Regions from separate parts of the Paenibacillus sp. BC26 genome, predicted to be linked through region 1. Evidence: predicted binding sites of a transcription regulator. Region 1 holds the regulator's gene; each other region holds the start of a gene.

Region 1 (6,998 bases):
TTGAACGGCGCGGCGGCACGGCTGGTACAGCCTGGCGATAATGTCATTATTATCGGTTACGGCATGATGACCGACGAGGAAGCGCGAACGTACAAGCCAAAGGTTGTCATCCTTGATGCAGAAAACAAGCCTGTTCAAATGCTTGAGCAGGAATTGCATGCCACTATTTTGTAAACCGTCGTCAGCCGCAAACTTGATGCCAGCGCTGTGAAACGTCTGGGACTGAGTATGAAAAGCAGTGCCGGGGCAAAGAATGAGCATAACAAATTCACTTCTATCCTGGCGTGAAGGTGGGTGCGTACGATATGTTCAAACATGTATTTGCTACCATGCAGGAAATGCTCGAAGAAATTATTATCCATTATCCGCACGCTAACGGCGCACAACGCAAGCAGCTTGATGAACAGTTGTCATCTCTTAAACAGTTCAGCGATACGTTTATTGAGGAATGGCTTCAATTTGAAGAGAAGATGGCGGATTTCCGAGATCTGCAGCTGGCACATTCAAAAGGCAGCTCTGCCGGCCAAGCACCGCTTAAGCCGGCAGCACCTGCATCAGCACCCGTTTACCCTAAGATCATCTCGGCCGTTCCTACACCGCCTGCCTTGCAGCAGAAGCCTGCTGCAGGAAGCAAAGGGAATCAAAGCACGGCTGACTCCGACGAGAAGACAGATCCATTAGATGATGATGCCGTGATTGAAATGCAGCAGGCGATGTCCAAAGGTCAAGGCTATTTTAAATTATTTATGTTTAAAGATGCGTTCAAGCATTTCCAAGATGCGGTCAGAAGATCGCCGGATGATAATCGTGCTCGGCTGTTTCTAGGTATGACATGCATGCATTTGCAGGAATGGCACGAAGCTCAGCGTCACTTCCAGCTGCTCGTAGAAGTTACCGAGCATCCGAAGTGGAAGGCGCTTGGCCTCAACGCACTGGGCTGCATACAAGCTGTCCGCATGAATTTAGAACAGGCGGCCGTCTATTTTGAGAAGGCCCATGAAGCGGATCCTAATTTTACCGATCCATTGTCGAATATGAAGTCATGCGAGCAGCATGCAGGCCAGCTATCCTTGTTGTTCGGGAGTGGCCAGCTTTAGTTTTTGTGAGAGGATACTTACCGGATGAATTATGCCGTACTGGATTTGGAAACGACCGGTCATAGTGCCGGCGATGAAATGATACAAGTAGGTCTTGTGCTGCTGGATGAACAATTAAACGTTGTTCATTCATACAGTACGTTCGTCAAACCGACGATTGCGATTCCGCCCTTCATCACGCAGCTAACCGGCATCGACGAGTCGATGGTCGCGGAAGCGCCGGATCTTGATGAGGTGCTGCTGGAGCTCATACCGCTGCTCAGCGACGCTGTTCTCGTTGCGCACAATGTCGGCTTTGATGCAGGCTTCCTCAACTCGGCGCTTGATCGTTGCGGTTATTTGCCTTTCGACGGAAGACGGCTGGATACGATTGATTTATTGCGAATCCTTTATCCGACTTTAACGACCTATCAGCTGGGCGCGGTGACGGAATTGTTCGGAATCGAGCATGATCAGCATCACCGCGCGGACAGCGATGCGATGGCAACGGCGGAGCTGTTCGTCAATTGCTATAACAAGCTGCAGGGTTTGCCGCTGTTAACGCTGCAGCGACTGGCTAATTTGCTTGGCGATGATCTGGATGATTTGGGCTGGTTCGTCTCCCAAATGGCATTCCTGAAAGAAACGCAAACGTCGATCGATCCTGATGCTTATCATTACTTCCGACAATTTGCCATGAAGGCAGGCGATTGGTCAGAAGAACAGCATCCGAGGGAGAACATGGATGAGGAAGCCGGAGCGTCCGTGACAGACTGGACGTTCCCGCAATTTCTGTCGCATATCAAGAACGAAATTGCGGCCCTTATTTCCGGTTATGAAGAACGGGAACCGCAAAATATGATGTTCCAAGAAGTGATTGATGCGCTGGAAGAGGAGCGTCATTTGCTCATAGAAGCGGGTACAGGCACAGGAAAGTCGCTGGGTTACCTGATCCCGGCTCTGTACTATGGTGTCCAGCACAACAAGAAGATAGTCGTCAGCACGCACACGATTAACCTGCAGGAACAACTGCGGGCGCGCGATCTGCCGCTTCTGCAGGCTGTCATGCCTTATCCATTCCGAGCCGCCGTCTTTAAAGGACGCGGCAATTATTTATGTTTGCGCAAGTTTGAAGGTAAAGTAAATATGCGCGATTTCGCTTCACCGGCGGAGGACAGAATAACGGCTTCGCAGATGGTCGTATGGCTGAGTGAATCGAATCATGGGGATCAGGAAGAACTCAATTTTGGCAATCGCGGTGCTGATTTCTGGGGAACGGTTGCAAGTGACACCGATTCCTGTCTCAATCGCGCCTGTCCGTGGTTCAAACGGTGCTACTATCACCGGGCGAAGCAAGAAGCGAACATTGCGGATGTCGTCATCACGAACCATTCCATGCTCTTTACGGATATAAGAGCTGACCATCGCTTGCTTCCCGGTTACGAGCATCTCATCCTCGATGAGGCGCATCATCTGGAAGAAGTTGCGGGTAAACATCTGGGAACACAGGTTTCATATTATTCCGTTCAGCATCCTGTCCTAAGACTCTGCAAAGATGCGCGCAATGGTCAATTGATAGCACTTAAGAGCAGACTCGCGAATGAAGATGTCGAGAAAACGCAGAAATGGCGCGAGGAAATCGATGAAGTTGTTCCGGTATTCGGTGACTTGCGCGATGAATGGGATCGCTTGTTTGAAATGTTATACACGCTGATGGGTAACGGGGCTTCCGGAACGAAGAGCTCAGGGGATGCCTCAAACGGCGAAACCGGGCAATTCGTGCTTAGACTCCGCAGCGGTAAGCTGCCGGATTATTGGTCGGATGCACAGCTCATTGAGGAAGCGATTAACGGATACTTAAGCCAAATCATCCGTCCTCTTGATAAAGTGTTTGCAGCTATCAAAGAAGAGATCGATGATCCGGGCATCGCCGCGCTGGTGACAGATTTAAGCGGTACTATCAAGGATCTGTCCCGGGCTCGAGATGATCTGCGCCAATTCATGAAAGCCGATAAGACAGATATGGTATATTGGCTGGAAGCCAACAGCAATTCCAGAGCGAAATCGATTCAGCTATATGCTGTACCTGCCGATGTGAGCAGCCAGCTGCGGACTTATTTCTTCGATATCAAGAAAAGCGTTATTCTCACTTCCGCGACCTTATCCGTTCAGAAATCATTTCAATATGCATGCGAGCAGTTAGGTCTGACGCAAGATGAGGAGCAGGGTCGCCTGAAGACGGTTCAGCTGCCGTCACCGTTCAATTACAGGGAACAAGCGCTGGTTATTATTCCGCGAAACTTTCCTGTACTGAAAGGAGCTGCCGGTGATCCTCAGTTCAATGACATGCTGGTGAAATCACTGACAGAGGCGGCGATCGAGACAAACGGTCGTATGCTCGTTCTGTTTACGTCCTATCGGATGCTCAAGCAGGTATATGATCCGCTCAAGGAAGCGCTGGCGATGAGCGGCATTCACGTTCTGGGACAGGGTATTGACAGCAGCAATCGAAGCAAACTTACACGGAGATTCCAACAGCAGCAAGCTTCTGTTCTTCTTGGAACAAGCAGCTTCTGGGAAGGCGTAGACATTCCAGGGGATGCGCTGACTTGTCTGGCCATCGTGAGACTGCCTTTCCAGCCGCCAAACCATCCGCTCGTAGAAGCGAAGTCTGAATTGCTGCAGGAGCAGAAGCAGAATCCGTTTATGAAGCTTTCCATCCCGCAAGCGGTAATCCGCTTTAAGCAAGGCTTTGGCCGTCTTGTTCGGACCGGCAAGGACCGCGGCATCGTTCTTATCTACGATACAAGAGTGATCGATACGTATTACGGCAAATATTTTCTATATTCCTTGCCGGGGCCGAAGATCGAGCATATGCATTTAGAGCAGATTGTGCCGCGGATACGGGAATGGCTTGCACCAAGTCCAAGTCCAAGTGAAGAAGAGGTGGAGAAATGAAGCCGATGAAAATATCCGAGGCGGTCGTTCGCAGACTTCCGGTTTACCTGCAGGTCTTGAACGATCTGAACATGCGGGATGTCCAGACGGTTTCATCACAAGATCTTGGCAACAAGCTGGATCTGAATCCGGCACAAATCAGAAAGGATCTCGCATACTTCGGCGATTTCGGCCGAAAAGGGATCGGCTATGACGTCACTTATCTCATCGAGAAAATCCGTCAAATTCTAAAACTGGACCAGCCGCTGAATGTAGGGTTGGTCGGTGCCGGCAACTTAGGCCGAGCACTGTGCAACTATAATACGTATTTGAAGGATAATATGAAAATTACGGCAGTCTTCGATGTTCATCCTTCTATGGTTGGTGCCTCCATTAACGGGTTGACGGTATTGCCGATGGATAAGCTGAAGGAAACGGTCGCTGCGTGCAACATCCGCATAGGGATCATTACAGTACCTGCAATTGAAGCGCAGAATGTGGCGGATAAATTCGTGGAGGCCGGTGTCGATGGCATCTTGAATTTTGCGCCAACCATTCTCAGAGTTCAGGAGCATGTACGAATCCATTATGCGAATTTCACCACTGAGCTGCTGAGCTTAGCGTATTACTTGGATGAAGAAGGGGTCGACGAGAATGAAACGGTTGTGGATTGAGAACGGAACGTTTGTCACAATGGACGAGGAGCGTCCCGTAGTGAAAGGCCATATGGTCGTAGAAGGCGATACAATACTATATCTGGATGAGCTGGCTCCGGATCCGGCACCCGCTGGGGCCGAACGTATAGATGGCCAAGGGCTTGTGTTCATGCCTGGTTTGATTAATACACACGGACATGCTGCGATGTCCTTGCTTCGCGGGTATTCCGATGACGAAGCGCTGCAAGTATGGCTCGAGCAGAAGATGTGGCCGATGGAAGGCAAATATACGGACGAGGATGCGCGCTGGGGAACGGCCCTTGCCGTCGCCGAGATGCTGAAATCCGGAACGACAACGTTCGTCGACATGTATGATCGGATGCATATCGTAGCCGGTGTTGTAGAGCAATCCGGTATGCGCGGACTGCTTACGCGCGGTGTCATTGGACTTTGCCCGCCGGATGTGCAAACGGCGAAGCTGGACGAAGCGAAGCAATTCGCGCAAGAGTGGAATGGACGAGCAAATGGCCGCATTCGTACGATGCTTTCGCCGCATGCTCCGTACACATGCCCGCCCAATTATATCGCACGTATCGTTGAGGCTGCGAATGAATTGGATCTGCCGCTACATACGCATATGTCGGAAACGGCTGCGGAAGTGCAGTTCAACGTCAATGATTACGGCTGCCGTCCGGTTGAGCACCTGGACAAGCTTGGTTTCTTCTCCCGCCCGGCTTTGGTCGCGCATGCGGTTCATCTAAACGATGAAGAGATTGCCCTTCTTGCCGAGCGTGGCGTAAGTGTTTCCCACAACCCTGCAAGCAACTTGAAGCTTGCGAGCGGAATTGCCCGAGTACCCGATTTGCTCAAAGCCGGCGTAACCGTATCTCTGGGTACGGACAGTGCGGCAAGCAATAACAATTTGGACCTGTTTGATGAAATTCGTTTGGCTGCACTTATTCACAAAGGAATCTCCGGCGACCCAACTGCGATTCCGGCTTGGGAAGCACTTAAGCTCGGTACCGTATACGGTGCGCGCGCAATCTGGCAAGAAGAGCGCCTGGGCGCACTTAAACCGGGCATGAAGGCTGACTTCATCGCTCTGAATATCGAACAGCCGCATTTCTATCCTCAAACTGAAATTGTCTCCCATCTGGTCTATTCCGGTTCCGGCCGTGACGTTGTTCACGTTTGGGTTGATGGTGTTCAAGTGGTGAAGCAAGGCGAGTGCGTCTTCCTGGACGAAGCGCAAATTCGCGCTGAGGCGCAGCGCTGCTTCGAAAGGCTGCTCTCGAGCTAATGCGCGCCAATCGACGCAAAAGACCGCCGGTCATGTCAGCAGGCCGATGGATAACACTTAGCGCTGCCTTGATTATTCTTATCTTGGTTGCGCTGAATTGGTATTATCGGTCTGTGCAATCACCTGTTTGGCGTGAAGAACAAGCTGCGGAAGCGGAAGCGAAGGATCGAGGAAGTCTCAGCAGCGTAGACAGCTCTTATCATTATGTATGGGATGAACCGGTCTGGATCGTGAAAGGGAAGGACCATAACGGCGACGCTACATATGTATGGTTGAAGCAAAATGAATCCATTACGCTGCGAGCGGATGAAGGCCTTGCTAAAGCCGATATTAAGGAACGGTTTCTGCTTGGCAAGCCGGACGCCGACATCTCTCATTTGAAGCTCGGCTTGTTCGGCGGTCAGCCGGTATGGGAAATCTTCTATTCCCGTGATCAAGCCGGCGTTACGAATCATTATTACGAGTTCTATCGCTTCCGCGATGGCGTCTTCCTGATTACGTATAAGCTGCCTGCCAGGTAACAAAGCCGATAAACCGTCAGAAAGTTCGACCATAGTTCCCTTTTATTACACGCTCTCTGCATCAGCAGGTTGTGATATACTTTCGTATAGCAGCAAGTGATAGACGAAAGTGCAGCGCAAATTGTTCGATGAAGGGGGCTTTTTGCTATGAAAATACGTTTGCTTCCAGCCATTCTAACGGCTGTTATTTCCGCCGGATTGTTAGTTGGCGGCTGGTATATACACCGTAATGTGGCGACGATTGAACCGCTTGAACGAATCGTTGCTGAAACTCCAGGCGTTATAGAAGGAAAGCCAATTATAGATCGCAGTTCCGTTACGATAGATTTAAAGCTGGACCGCGAAGCAAGTCTGCGGGACGTTTATGATACGATTGCAACGAAAGGCGACGACGTGATCGGCAATCGTGACCTGAAGCTTGATTTCCGTCATGACAACACGTCGAAGGAGCTCGATGAGGTTTGGTCCTCGATGCTCTTTGATATCGCGCAAGCCATGGAGCATCGCA
Region 2 (6,998 bases), on a different contig from region 1:
ATAATCTTTATGTTCTTCAGTCATGTCTAGGATACCTCGTTTATTCTTGGTTTCGTTCGTAAATAATGCGTAAACCTTCAAGGGTCAACAGCGGGTCTACTTCTTCAATGGTTTCCGATTCGGCGGCAATTAAGTCGGCCAGCCCGCCTGTTGCAATAACACGCGGCGTTACGCTGAACTCTTTGCGGATCCGATTCACGATTCCGTCCACTTGACCGGCATAGCCGAAAATAATACCGGCTTGCATCGAGGTAACCGGATTGCGTCCGATAACGCTCTTCGGTTTCACCAGCTCAATACGAGGCAGCTTAGCGGCACGCTGGTACAGCGCTTCGGTTGAAATGCCGATTCCCGGTACAATCGCACCGCCCAGATAATTGTTGCCTGCGTCAATATAATCAAAAGTCGTAGCGGTGCCGAAATCGACAACGATCAGCGGCGCGCCATATTTCTCGATGCCTGCAATGGAGTTAACGATGCGATCCGCGCCAACCTCGCGCGGATTCTCGTAACGAATGTTAAGTCCGGTCTTGATGCCCGGCCCGACAATCAGTGGAGATTGGCGCAGGTATTTCTGACAAAGCTGTTCCAACGTACGCATAAGCGGCGGCACAACAGAAGAGATGATAACGCCCTCGATCTGATCCAGCTTTACCCCCGCGATTTGAAACAAATTGTGAATCATAATGCCGTATTCATCCACCGTTGCCGAACGATTCGTGCTTAGGCGCCAGTGGTAAAGCAGCTTGCGAGCTTGGTAGATGCCCAGCACAATGTTCGTATTGCCTACGTCCACAACGACGATCATGCTGCTGGGCCTCCTTTCTTCCCATTCAAATCCAGACTAATGTCGAGGGATTGGAACGAATACGTCAGCCCGCCAACGGAAATGACATCGACCCCTGTCTCCGCAATGCTGCGAATGGTAGTCAAATTCACGCCGCCGGACGCCTCAACAATGACATGCGGCGAGCTTGCCTTGATGCGCGCCACAGCTTCACGCATGAGGTCATTGGTCATGTTGTCGAGCATGATAATATCGCTGCCGCACGCGAGCGCTTCCTCCACTTGGGCAAGCGACTCCGTCTCCACTTCGATTTTCATTGTATGGGGAATCGCATGGCGAGCGGCCTGAACAGCGCCGGTAATCCCGCCTGAGCCTTTGATGTGATTATCTTTGATCATAACCGCGTCGTATAACCCGAAACGATGGTTGAATCCGCCGCCCACCCGCACGGCATACTTCTCAAGCAGCCGATGCCCCGGCGTGGTCTTGCGCGTATCGACCAGACGTGCAGGAAGCCCTTCAATGGCTTGGACAAAAGCGCGGGTCTTGGTCGCAATGCCGGACAACCGCTGCATCAAATTCAGCGCTAAGCGCTCGCCTGTGAGAATGCTGTGCGTACTGCCTTCGACTTCAGCCAGTATCGTGCCTTTCGTCACAGCATCGCCGTCCGCTGCCAATGGACGGAATTCCAGTGTGGGGTCGACTACCTCGAAAACAAGGCGAGCAATCGGCACACCTGCCAGTATGCCATCCTCCTTCACATGAATGACGGCCATCGAACGCGTTCCCGCAGGGATCGTCGCCCAGCTGGTAATATCGCCAGAACCGATATCCTCAGCAAGCCACGCCCTTATTTGGGCCCGCAGCGTATCAGCCGCACTGTTCCCGAACGCCGCTGCAAATTGTGCTTCATACATCTTCAATTCGCTCCTCTGTTATCCCGTTCTCCCGGTGGAGGACGGTATGCTTGCGCCAGAGCTGATCATTTCGCTCCGGAAAATCTTCCCGACTATGCGCGCCGCGGCTTTCTTCCCGTGCCAGGGCAGACTCTGCCGTTAGCATTGCACAGGTCAGCAGATTCGCAAACTCATATTCTTCTCGCTTCGTAATGACGGATTGGAAAATCGAACGCAGCTTCTTGAGCTCTTCAAGCCCTCTGTTCAGCCCGTTAGCATCACGATTGAGCCCGACATAACGCACCATCGTCTTCTGCAGCTTCAAACGCTTCTCGACCACCGCCTGAATCGGTGCTTCGCTCCGCTTCAGAGAATTCAAGTGAACATCTGTATGCCCTTCAAGCGGATGCAACGCGTTAATACGCTCCACAATCCGCCGTCCGAACACAATCGCTTCGGATAACGAATTGCTCGCCAATCGATTCGCTCCATGAACCCCGGTCGATGAGCATTCGCCGCAAGCGAACAAGCGATGCAAATTGGTCTCGCCGTTCAAGTCGGTTTTTACGCCGCCCATCATATAATGCGCCGCAGGCGCTACGGGAATCCAATCCGACGTCAAATCAAGTCCGAAATTCAAACAGAATTCATAAATGTTCGGGAACCGGTGCCTCACCATATCCGCGGATTCATGCGTCACGTCAATATATACGAAGGTGGATTTGGTCGCTTCCATCTCGCTTACGATCGCCCGCGCCACGACATCCCGAGGAGCCAGCTCAAGCTGCTCATGGTATTTCTCCATAAACCGCTCACCGCGAATGTTACGCAGTACCGCCCCTTCGCCGCGCACTGCTTCCGATATCAGAAACCTAGGCGCGCCCGGGTAACAAAGCGATGTCGGATGAAATTGAATAAACTCCACGTCTTGTATGTAAGCACCTGCACGATAAGCCATTGCAATGCCGTCTCCGGTAGCCACTTCTGGATTGGTCGTATAACGATACAGCTGCCCTGCTCCGCCGGAGCAAAGAATCGTTGCTTTGCCGCGCACGAACAGTCGCTGCCCATCCGGCTTCTGCACCAACGCGCCTACGCAAACACCGTCATCGGTAATCAGATCAATGACAAAATGGTCATCCCAAACCTCAATGCGCGGATTCGCAATCGCTTTCTCCGACAAGGCACGCACGATTTCGAAACCGGTCGCATCCCCGTTGGCATGCAAAATACGACGCTGACTGTGCGCACCTTCCTTGGTGAGCGCAAACTCGCCGTTCTCTTGGTCAAACTGCGTACCCATCCGGACCAAGTCCTCTACGCCTTTCGTACCTTCATGCACGAGCACATCGACAGCTTCATGCGAACAAAGCCCGGCTCCGGCAATAAGCGTATCCTGACGGTGATAAGCCGGGGAGTCGTCCTCGGAAATAACGGCTGCGATGCCGCCCTGGGCATAACGCGTATTGCTGTCCATCAGCGACTTCTTCGTAATCATGAGCACATCATTCGTTTCACTGGCTTTAATTGCGGTAAAAAGACCGGCAATGCCGGCCCCGATAACAATGACATCTTTATGAATGACTGGAAGCCCTTCGAGTTCAACATCTACGAGATAACGTGGAATCATAAGTGCAACTTTCCTTTCTCATGGAAAGAGAGTAGCGCATGCTACTTCACTTGTAACATGCGCTCCAGGGATAGACGGGCTTGATTGGCAACCTGCTCCGGTACGTAAATTTGCGGCTGCATCGTTTCCAGACATTTAACAAGCTTCTTCAGGTTGTTAACTTTCATGTTCGGGCAAACCAAGTATTTCGTTGCGAAATGGAAGGTCTTGTTCGGGCTGTCCAGACGCAGCTGATACCCTGTGCCATCCTCGGTTCCGACGATAAATTCTTGGCAATCCGATTCTTTACAATATTTGATAATAGCGGTTGTACTGCCGACGAAATCGCCAAGCGCTACTACTTCAGGACGACATTCAGGGTGAACGACGAACTGCGCGTTCGGGTATTTCGCTTTCATCTCTTCTACATCTTTGACGGTCAGCATGTCATGCGTGTTGCAGTAGCCTTCCCAGATGATCATTTTTTTGTCCGTCTTTTGCTGCACGTAATGGCCAAGGTTTTTATCCGGTACCCAAATAATTTCATCGGAATCGACCGAATTCACAACACGCACGGCATTAGCTGATGTACAGCAAATATCAGTCTCTGCTTTGATCTCGGCGGAGGAGTTAATATAAGTCACGACTTTCGCATTCGGATGCTGAGCTTTCAGCTTCCGCAAGCCGTCGACGTTGACCATGTCAGCCATCGGACAGCCGGCACGCTCATCGGGAATGATGACCGTCTTGTTCGGCGCCAGAATTTTAGCGCTTTCGCCCATAAAATGAACGCCGCAAAACACGATTACATCTGCGTCTGTTTCCGCAGCCTTCTGCGCCAGCAGGAAGGAGTCTCCGCGGAAATCAGCCACTTCTTGAATTTCATCACGCTGATAATAATGCGCAAGTATAATGGCGTTACGCTCTTTCTTCAATTGCAACAATCGTTCCCGTAGTTCGCGGTTTTGTTCCGCTTTCCTTTCGAGAGCCAATGCTTCCATAGCTAAATTCCCCTCTTTTCACTAACTTTGTGAACTGATGCACAAACTTGGCTGTTCGTTCACCCTGATTTATCGAAAATGCCCTTATTCCGCTGTGTATTTCATATTCCTTATCATGCCCACGTCATAAGCCGCTTGATTCGCAAGAGCCTTTACAAGGGATTAACCTTAAATTTACACAAGGTAGTGTACGCTGTCAACAGACAAAAGAGGCCGTTTTAACCGATCTACGGAAGGTTTTCGTAAGTAAGGAAGTCACGAAGCCTCCAAGCTTACTCGTCCTCCGACTATAGCGCTAAAGCGCCCTTTCGCAAAAAAGGCTGCCCGCGCAGTTGCCTGCAAACGGACAGCCTTTGTGGACTATCGACTACTATTTCACTAGGACTTCGGCGTACCGTCGTCGTCGTCGTTTTCTCTGTTGTCCGGATCAATCGGAGGTGCCACTTCGCCTGCCTCTTTCGAGCCAATGCGAACCTTCACGCCGCCAATCGTATCGATAATCGGCTCTGCTTTCGGCTCTGCGGAAACGATGTTTGAACTGCCTTCGCCTTCGCCGCCTTCTGCTGTACCGCTTTCGATCAGACGCTTGATTTGCTCAATTTCCAACGTTTCTTCGGTAAGGAGCGTTTGTGCAATAAGATGCATTTCCTTGCTCTTCTCCGTAAGAAGCTTCTTCGCACGAGCATAGCAGTCTTGAATGAAGCTCTGCATCTCTTGGTCAATTTCATAAGCAATGGCATCGGAGTAGTTCTGCTCATGTCCGATGTCACGGCCCAAGAAGACTTGGCCTTGCGAGCTGCTGCCGAATTGCATCGGTCCAAGCTTGTCGCTCATGCCGTATTCCATAATCATCGCACGAACAATGCTCGTCGCTGATTTGAAATCGCTGTATGCGCCTGTGCCGATTTCGCCGATGTAGATTTCTTCCGCTACGCGGCCGGCCAGCAATCCGGTTACTTTATCGAGCAATTCCTGCTTCGTCGTCAGCATGCGGTCGCCATCTTTAGGAAGCATGATGACATATCCGCCTGCGCGTCCGCGCGGGATAATCGTAACTTTGTGAACCTGATCCGCATGCTCTAGGAAATAGCCTGCAATCGTATGGCCCGCTTCATGGTAAGCCACGATCCGTTTCTCACGGTCACTGATGACGCGGCTGCGTTTCTCGGTACCGACGATAACACGGTCAATCGCTTCGTCCACTTCGGTCATCGCGATGTCTTTCTTGTTGCGGCGGGCGGCAAGAAGGGCTGCTTCGTTAAGCAGGTTCTCCAGATCCGCACCGGTAAAGCCCGTTGTCCGCTTCGCGATTACATCGAGTTTCACGTCTTTGGCAAGCGGCTTATTGCGCGCATGCACTTTCAGTACGGCTTCACGGCCTTTGACATCCGGACGGTCAACCGTAATTTGACGGTCGAAACGGCCTGGACGAAGAAGGGCAGGATCGAGAATATCCGGACGGTTAGTTGCCGCCACGATAATGATGCCTTCGTTTGCACCGAAGCCGTCCATTTCAACGAGGAGCTGATTGAGCGTTTGTTCGCGCTCATCATGTCCGCCGCCGAGACCGGCGCCGCGCTGACGTCCAACGGCATCGATTTCATCGATAAAGATAATACATGGTGCGTTCTTCTTCGCATTCTCGAACAAGTCACGAACACGGGAAGCACCGACACCGACGAACATTTCAACGAAGTCCGAACCGGAGATGCTGAAGAACGGCACGCCTGCTTCGCCTGCTACTGCACGAGCAAGCAACGTTTTACCTGTACCCGGAGGGCCGACAAGAAGTACCCCTTTCGGAATACGAGCGCCTACGGCTGCGAATTTACGCGGATCCTTCAAGAACTCGACGACCTCGACAAGCTCTTGCTTCTCCTCGTCGGCGCCTGCCACATCCTCGAATGTAACGCGTTTCTTCTCTTCGTTGTACAATCTGGCACGGCTCTTGCCAAAGTTCATCACTTTGCCGCCGCCGCCTTGCGCCTGATTGATCAGGAAGAAGAACAAAATAAAGATGATCACGAATGGAATGATTGAGGTCAAGAAGGTGAGCCAGATGCTCTGTCCTTCCATCGGCTTAACTTCCATTGCGAATTTGTTTTTTAGCTGCGCGTCGGTTACTTCTTTAACGACGTATTCCTCAACGCTGGAATGGGTGTAGAATTGGGCTGAATCCGAATTTTCCGGTTTGTTCTTGTACTCACCGGTGATCAAGTAAGAGTAGCCGTCGAATTGAAGCTCAACTTGCTTCACATTGTCATTAGCCAGTTCCTGCCTAAATTGATCGTAACGGATTTCAGTGGTGGAGTCATTTTGGCTGCTGATAAATTGGAAGATCCCGACGGTCACCAAAAAAATAATCAAATAAAAGCCAGTATTGCGGATGATCCGATTCATCCCCTACCTCCTCTCAAGACGCAAAAAATAAGATGACCTTGCACGATAAGCCCCCGCATGCGGGAGCCATCGGTACATGGCTGATTGCATGGACTGACTTAACCTTACTTCTCGTAAACCTCAGGCTTCAAAATGCCGATAAACGGCAAGTTGCGGTAATGCTCCGCATAATCAAGCCCGTACCCGACGACAAATGCGTCCGGCAATACAAATCCTTTATAGTCCGCTTCCAATTCCACCTTGCGGCCTGCCGGCTTATCAAACAGCGTAACAAGCGTGATGGACTTGGCATTGCGGCGCTCCAG
Region 3 (6,998 bases), 1.0 Mb from region 1:
AATGTGAGAACATATACAATACTTTTTAAATGTCAGGGAAGAAAAGTCCGGGAACGGGCTTTTCTTTTTTTTGCGAAATGAAGACATTTTGTAGACATATGGAAGAGAATTTGGACACATTTCACTTCTATAGTGTGAAAGTAACCTATCCAGCACACATTCATTTAGAAACGAGGAAGAGCGTATGAAGAAGCTTGTTTGGATCATGGTAAGTACGGCGGCAGTACTTTCAGCTTGCAGTAATAACCAGGCCATTAGTGAGACACCGAAGACTAGCGGTACAACCAATGAATCCGCTTCGCCCCCAACCATGAATGCATCACAAGAACAGCAGCCATCACAGAATGAAAACGATTCAAGCCCTGTCCATCTGTCGTTCGCGACTTATTATTTAAGCGATCAAATGAAAGCTGCAGTCAAAAAATACGAAATGCTGCATCCAAATGTGGATATAGACCTGCTAGCGACACCATCTTCCGGTAAAGATTTGGATGAAGTTTTAGGCTATTTCACGACGTTTGGCACAGTAGGCATTAATGCGAATACTGTACATCAGCAGGCAGCTTGGGATTTTCTACAGTTTCTGATGGAAGACCAAGAACAGTCGGCTTCCGTTTCGAATACCAAGCATGGCTTTCCGATTAACCAGAATGCCTATGATTTGATGGCGCAAAAAATTGCAAACGCCGGCAAGCTCAGGACAGAATTTGATACCGAGGTGACGATGAAGAAAGGCATGCCGGATCAGTTAAAAAGCTCGCTCATGCATGCGAATCACTGGAATTTCACACCATCTGATTTGGATCTGCAAGAAATGATTTATCAGGAATCGGAGTCTTTCTTTAGCGGTCAGAAGTCGGCAGAGGATGTAGCGAGGCTCTTGCAAAATAAAGTGAATTTGATGCTCAACGAGTAGCTGCCAATCCCGGCTGCGACTTGGCCCAATCTTGATCATGTTGAGAATTAAACCGATGGGAGTTGCGAATTATAAAGCAGGAGAGGGACGGCTTCGAGCGATATACAAAGTTCGTTCTGATAACTTCCATTACCATTCGAAAAGAGGGTTACAGGTATGACACAACGGGTGAATTATATGCAGCAATCGCCGGAGTTTTTCAAAAGGCTTATAGCGCTTAGCGGCGCAGAGAAGGATAGTGCGATTGAGAAAAGCATCCTCGATCTGATTCACCTCCGAGCTTCGCAAATGAACGGGTGCGGATTCTGCGTGGACATGCACTCCAAGGAAGCCAAGATACATGGCGAAAGAGAGCTTCGTCTCTATCACCTTCCCATTTGGCGGGAATCGACGCTGTTTAGTCCGCGAGAGCGCGCAGCGCTGGAATGGACCGAGATTCTGACGAAGCTGCCTGAACATGGCGTGAGTGACGAGGTATATAACCAGGTTCGTGAACATTTATCGGACAAAGAACTATCGGATCTGACCTTCTCGATCATGGCCATTAATGCTTGGAATCGCATAAGCATCGGCTTCAAGAGTGTACCGGGTTCAGCCGACGAAGCATACGGACTGACGAAAGCAGGATTAAGCTAACCAAAGAATGCGAAGCTATGTACCAAACAAAGAACCCTATATAGGGTTCTTTCAGTGTGTCTAGAAAATTTCGGTGATATTACGCGTCGATCTTAGTCTCATTCGAACTCTAACGGTTATGGCAGCCGTTATTTGGCCTAAATAGCCCCTTTGTATAAGCTAACGGTTGCCAGCGAGCTTATTTAATCGGTTTCCACTGGAAATGGACCAATTAGCTGCAAATAACGTCTGTCACAACCGTTAGCCTTGTAAAAGCGCTTATTATTACAAATTAGCCTCGCTGGCAACCGTTAAAGTTTTTACGCTTCATTCTCCTGCTTGAAGCATGTCACACATTGCCGTCTACAATCGTCTTATTTATAGAAACATGGAGGGGACAACAAGGAATGATTTCAAAGCCGACATTGCGGACTTGTTTCCTTGCGGTTCATTCCACGCGCCATATTGTGAAGTTTTTCACGTACGTGGAGACTAAAGGAGGAGAATTGACATGGTGGAAACAGCCATTCCTACACCAAACGAATCCGATTTGAATGCCGAGCAGGCTGACGTATTAGATCAATTGTTGAAGCCGGAAGTAGAAGAGGCTTTGGAGATTCTGGTTCAAAACTTGCCAAAGCTCGTCGAGATGACGACGCTGCTTACGAAAACATATGATTTGGCAACGAAAGTAGCGGGAGACCGTGTGTTGATTCAGGACACGGTAGGCGCAGTCAAGGAAGTAGTGAAGCCTATTGAACAAAAAGCGAAGCATTACGCGTCGGCAGCCATCGAAGCCGGAAATCGCATGGAGCAAGACACGTCCAAGATCGGCTTGTTCGGTATGCTGAGAATGTTCAAAGACCCTGAGCTTCAACGGGTGCTGCGCTTCAGTAAAGCATACTTGGATGTACTCGGCGAAAGAAGAAAATAATAAATAGGGAGATGGGGACATGAGCAAGCAGATCGTAATTTTGGGTGCAGGTTACGGCGGACTTCTCAGCGCGCTTTCCGCTCGCGAGCAATTCACGGCGGAGGAAGCAGCGATTACTGTCATTAATCGGTATGAAACGCATCAAATTATTACGGAACTTCATCGTCTGGCGGCAGGCAACATCGCGGAGAAAGCCGTCGCTTTGCCGCTCGCAAAGTTATTCAAAGGCAAAAATATCGACCTTAAGATCGGCACCGTGTCCAAGATTGATCCGGATGGCCGCCAAGTTATTCTGAACAATGGCACTTCAATCGCTTACGACGCGCTTGTGCTTGCGCTCGGCAGCGAAACGAACTACTTCGGTATTCGAGGATTGCAGGAGAATAGCTTGACGCTGAAATCGGTCGACGACGCGAAGCGGATTTTCGCTCATGTTCATGGACGAATCGCTGCGTATGCGAAGTCGAAAAACAAAGCGGATGCGACTTTCGTCATCGGCGGCGGCGGCCTGACAGGCGTCGAACTCGTTGGCGAGTTGGCAGACGAACTGCCGGGCATCTGCCGCACGCATGGCGTCGACTTTACTGAAGTGTCCATGTTCCTGGTCGAAGCGAGATCAACCGTTCTCTCCACCTTCTCTTCGGACCTGATCGAGCGTGCGGTAACGAGCCTTGAAGCTCGCCGCGTTCAATTTCTGACGGGACTTACGATTACGGAAGTGAATGGATCGACGGTCAGCCTGAGCGACGGCAGGGCTATTGAAACGGGCACCTTCATATGGACAGGCGGCGTGCAAGGCAATTCGCTCGTAGCGAACTGCGGAATTGAAGTCAATCGCGGCCGTGCGACGGTCAACGAATTCTTGCAATCTGTCTCGCATTCGGATGTATTCCTTGCCGGAGACTGCGCCGTCGTCTTCGGGCCGGACGGCCAACCGTATCCGCCGACCGCCCAGTTGGCCTGGCAAATGGGCGAGCATGTCGGTGAGAACCTGCATGCATATTTTAATGGCACCAAAATGGCTGCGTTCGAGCCGGTCAATTCCGGTTCGCTCGCCAGCTTAGGGCGCAAGGACGGCATTGGAATAATTGGCGAAAGCGGCATCGAATTAAAAGGATTGCCGGCAACCTTGATGAAAAAAGCGAGCGATGTTCGCTACTTGACGCATATCAAAGGATTATCCTTACTGGCTTACTAAGCTCGGTTATCGGTTGTTGGACTCGTCACATCTTCTAATCAAAAAACTTCCGTAAAGAGAGGCACAGCAGCTATGTCACAACGTGTGAATTTCGCTCAGCAATCACCCAACCTCTTCAAAAAGTTCTTGGCTTTCACCCATGCCTTGGGGGAAAGCACGATGGATGCGAAATTAATCGATCTCGTTTCGATCAGGACTTCGCAATTAAACGGATGTGAGTTTTGCCTGGGATTGCACATCACACAAGCAAAGAAGCATGGTGAGAGCGAGCTTCGCATGAATCAAGTTGCAACATGGCGGGAATCGGCTTTATTTACTCCACGGGAATGTGCTGCTCTGACATGGACCGAAATTCTGACTCATTTACCTGAAGATGGCGTTCCTATCGAAGTATATGATGATGTTCGAGAGTAATTTTCCGAACAAGAAATCTCGGACCTCAGTTTCTTGATCGTGTCAGTCAACGGATGGGACCGGATTAACGTAGCCTTTAAGACTGAAACGGGACGCCTGACTCGGGTTTCAGAGTAACAATAAACTTTCCACCTATCCAAGTAAAATAACTTGTCTTATTATGGTGTTACAGCCAACCGGTTACATCCCCGGAGTAGGCGAGACGGAAGTGATCTGCTTGATAGACATAACGCTCGCCGCTGCTCGTACACTGTAATAATGTGAGTTAAAATTTGGACTTGGACGGTGAGTAAGTGTGAAGCAAAACATGCGGATTGCCTTAGGACAAATGCAAGAGCTGACTCCTGAAACAATGACTTTTGCCAAGCAATTAGGTGTAACGAGTATGCAGCTTAACACCCCGAATCTACCCGGAGAATCCTGTTGGGCGTACGAGGATTTATATGCTTTAAAGAAAACTTGCGAAGACAACGGATTGTTCTTGGAATCCATTGAAAATGTTCCCATTCGTTTCTACGACAAAATTATGCTCGGTTTGCCCGGCAGGGACGAGCAGATCGAGAACTATTGCACGATAATCCGTCATATGGGGAGTGTTGGGATTCCAATCCTCGGCCATCACTTCATGCCTAATTTCGTTTGGCGGACTTCTTCTGAGCCGGGCCGGGGCGGAGCCATGTGTACAGCTTTCGATCTTGCCGTTGCGGCCAATGGCATCAACCAGGTTAAGTATGCTGCAAATCGAGAAGTGCGAATACCTGACGAAGCAGTCATGTGGGAGAACTACGCTTATTTCCTAAAAGCCGTGATTCCTGTCGCTGAACAATCAGGTGTGCGGCTTGCGCTGCATCCGGACGACCCGCCGGTTGCCATGCTTGACGGAACGGCCAGAATTTTTTATAAAGTGGAGAACTTCAAGAAAGCGGAGGCGTTGGCGAATAGCGATGCATGGGGATTGAATTTGTGCCTGGGCTGCTGTTCGGAGATGGTCTACGGAGCTGCGAATGTCATGGAAATGATTCAGCATTTCGGCCCGAGCAATAAAATTTGTTATGTGCATTTTCGCGACGTGCAGGGCACTATGCCGAAGTTCCAAGAGTGCTTCCTGGGAGAAGGAAACTATCATCCGGCAGAAGTGTTGCGGGAGCTCAAACGATCCGGGTTCACCGGTTTCTTAATGGACGATCACGTACCCCATGTCATTAATGATTCTGCATGGGGACATCGCGCACGCGCGCATGCCGTGGGCTATATGCAAGGTTTGTTGAATGCGTTGGAGCTTCTGGAATAGAGGGAAGCAACAGATGAAAGATTGAGAAATCACCTCTCCCAATAATAGTGTGGTAAACTAGTCGAAGCACGGGACCATTGCTTGGGGAAAAATAGAATAGGAACTATGAGAAACCAGCCTAACAAAAGCTGCCGCGGAATCCCGGGCAGCTTTTATTTTATCTACAGACGCATGACCGGCATCCTAACTTCGAAGTGAGTACCCGGATTTATAACTAAATTTACATTTTACACAAAACCACCGAAATCTTGATAGTGTTCGGTGGTTTTTACATTTTCTTGGACATTTATAGCGCTAGATTTACAATTCCTTAGGCTCGGTTTAACGCAGTAAAAACATCTGCTCATTAATCTATATACATGGGAACGTTCCCATGTGGGAACGGTCTCACAGCAGTGAAAGGGAGTGCAGCGTGGACAATCCGACCATCAAAGAAATCGCCCGGCGTGCCGGAGTGTCTAAATCCACCGTGTCGAGGATTATTTCCGGGAATGGATATTCCAGCCAGGAAGCGCGCGACAAGGTGCATGGGCTCATTGAGGAATTGCAATATAAACCCAATGCAGTCGCAAGGGCTATGGTGTCGCAAAGGACGCATAACATTGGGCTGCTCTTGTACAGACGAGATCATCCAATTGCATCACATCCGTTCTATGGGAAAATCGTCGACGCCGTCATGTTGGAATCGGCGAAGTTGAACTACTCGATTTTCGTTACAACGGATCATGATATGTCGTATCGTTCGGCCGACTTCATGATCGAGAAACGGGTGGATGGGCTCATTCTGATCAGCAGACTGCAGCAAAATGTCATTGATCATATCACGAACTTCGGTATCCCATTCGTCATGGTGAATGGGTCGACGGACGTCGATGGCGTTATCCATATCGTGAACCATGACGAAGAAGGCGGCAGGATGGTTGCCGAGCATTTGACGCAAACCGGACATAAACGAATATTCGTCATCGCTGGCCCGCAAAGTCATCGAAGTCATCATTTGCGCTTAAAGGGATTTATGACTTATATCACGCAGACGGGTATTCAAGAATCCGATGCGGCGATTCATTCCGCATCCACTTCGACCTTTGAAGAAGGGTACGAGATCATGGGCTGTCAATGGAAGCCATTTATAGAAGACGGGTACACGGCGCTCTTCGCCACAAACGATATGCTCGCAATGGGCGCGATGAAATTTCTAATGGAGAAGTCGGTTCGTATTCCCGAGCAAGTCTCCGTGATTGGATTCGATGACGTGGATTTCGCGACAATGTTCGCGCCGTCCTTGACGACAGTCAAAGTAGATACAGGGGAGATGGGCACACAGGCCGTCCGGCTCTTGGACCAATTGATTCGGCAGGAACCAAACATTGCACAACCCAAGCAGTTGATTCCCCGGTTGATCATCAGACAGTCAACCAAATAACAAACCCTATTATTCTGACGAAAGAGGCGATAGCTCTTCATGCGCTGGTATTTCAAGCTACTTGGAACAAGAAAAATCATAGAATTTATCGTGCTTGTCATCTTCGTTATTTTCTTTATGGGACCGCTGCTAAACTTAGCTATTCTGGCATTCACCGGAAAATGGAATTACCCGGATGTCATGCCGCATCAATGGTCCATGAAATGG

The links. Region 1 encodes Rex, which represses fermentation and respiration genes when NADH is low (regulators of the CRP and FNR family bind a similar motif). Its sites were predicted from a motif close to TTGTGAAATATTTCACAA; they were not measured.
Region 2: a site for Rex is predicted at 4,321-4,338, ahead of nadA (quinolinate synthase NadA). Genes of this name have one in related genera too.
Region 3: a site for Rex is predicted at 1,997-2,014, ahead of BM412_RS09100 (helical membrane plugin domain-containing protein). Genes of this name have one in related genera too.

The regions. Positions count from the first base shown of each region.
Region 1 is NZ_FPAD01000001.1:3,125,951-3,132,948, reverse strand. It holds gene panD (aspartate 1-decarboxylase) at 1-174, shown strand, start outside; gene BM412_RS14005 (hypothetical protein) at 306-1,097, shown strand; gene dinG (ATP-dependent DNA helicase DinG) at 1,122-4,034, shown strand; gene BM412_RS13995 (redox-sensing transcriptional repressor Rex) at 4,031-4,687, shown strand; gene BM412_RS13990 (amidohydrolase) at 4,668-5,969, shown strand; gene BM412_RS13985 (cell wall elongation regulator TseB-like domain-containing protein) at 5,969-6,490, shown strand; gene BM412_RS13980 (hypothetical protein) at 6,638-6,998, shown strand, end outside.
Region 2 is NZ_FPAD01000008.1:15,642-22,639, forward strand. It holds gene hslO (Hsp33 family molecular chaperone HslO) at 1-24, opposite strand, end outside; gene BM412_RS30490 (type III pantothenate kinase) at 41-808, opposite strand; gene nadC (carboxylating nicotinate-nucleotide diphosphorylase) at 805-1,704, opposite strand; gene nadB (L-aspartate oxidase) at 1,697-3,313, opposite strand; gene nadA (quinolinate synthase NadA) at 3,355-4,293, opposite strand; gene ftsH (ATP-dependent zinc metalloprotease FtsH) at 4,672-6,693, opposite strand; gene hpt (hypoxanthine phosphoribosyltransferase) at 6,798-6,998, opposite strand, start outside.
Region 3 is NZ_FPAD01000001.1:2,109,401-2,116,398, forward strand. It holds gene BM412_RS09085 (cell wall hydrolase) at 1-29, shown strand, start outside; gene BM412_RS09090 (type 2 periplasmic-binding domain-containing protein) at 185-916, shown strand; gene BM412_RS09095 (carboxymuconolactone decarboxylase family protein) at 1,073-1,552, shown strand; gene BM412_RS09100 (helical membrane plugin domain-containing protein) at 2,043-2,465, shown strand; gene BM412_RS09105 (NAD(P)/FAD-dependent oxidoreductase) at 2,485-3,663, shown strand; gene BM412_RS09110 (carboxymuconolactone decarboxylase family protein) at 3,736-4,077, shown strand; gene BM412_RS09115 (mannonate dehydratase) at 4,430-5,368, shown strand; gene BM412_RS09120 (LacI family DNA-binding transcriptional regulator) at 5,742-6,791, shown strand; gene BM412_RS09125 (ABC transporter permease) at 6,831-6,998, shown strand, end outside.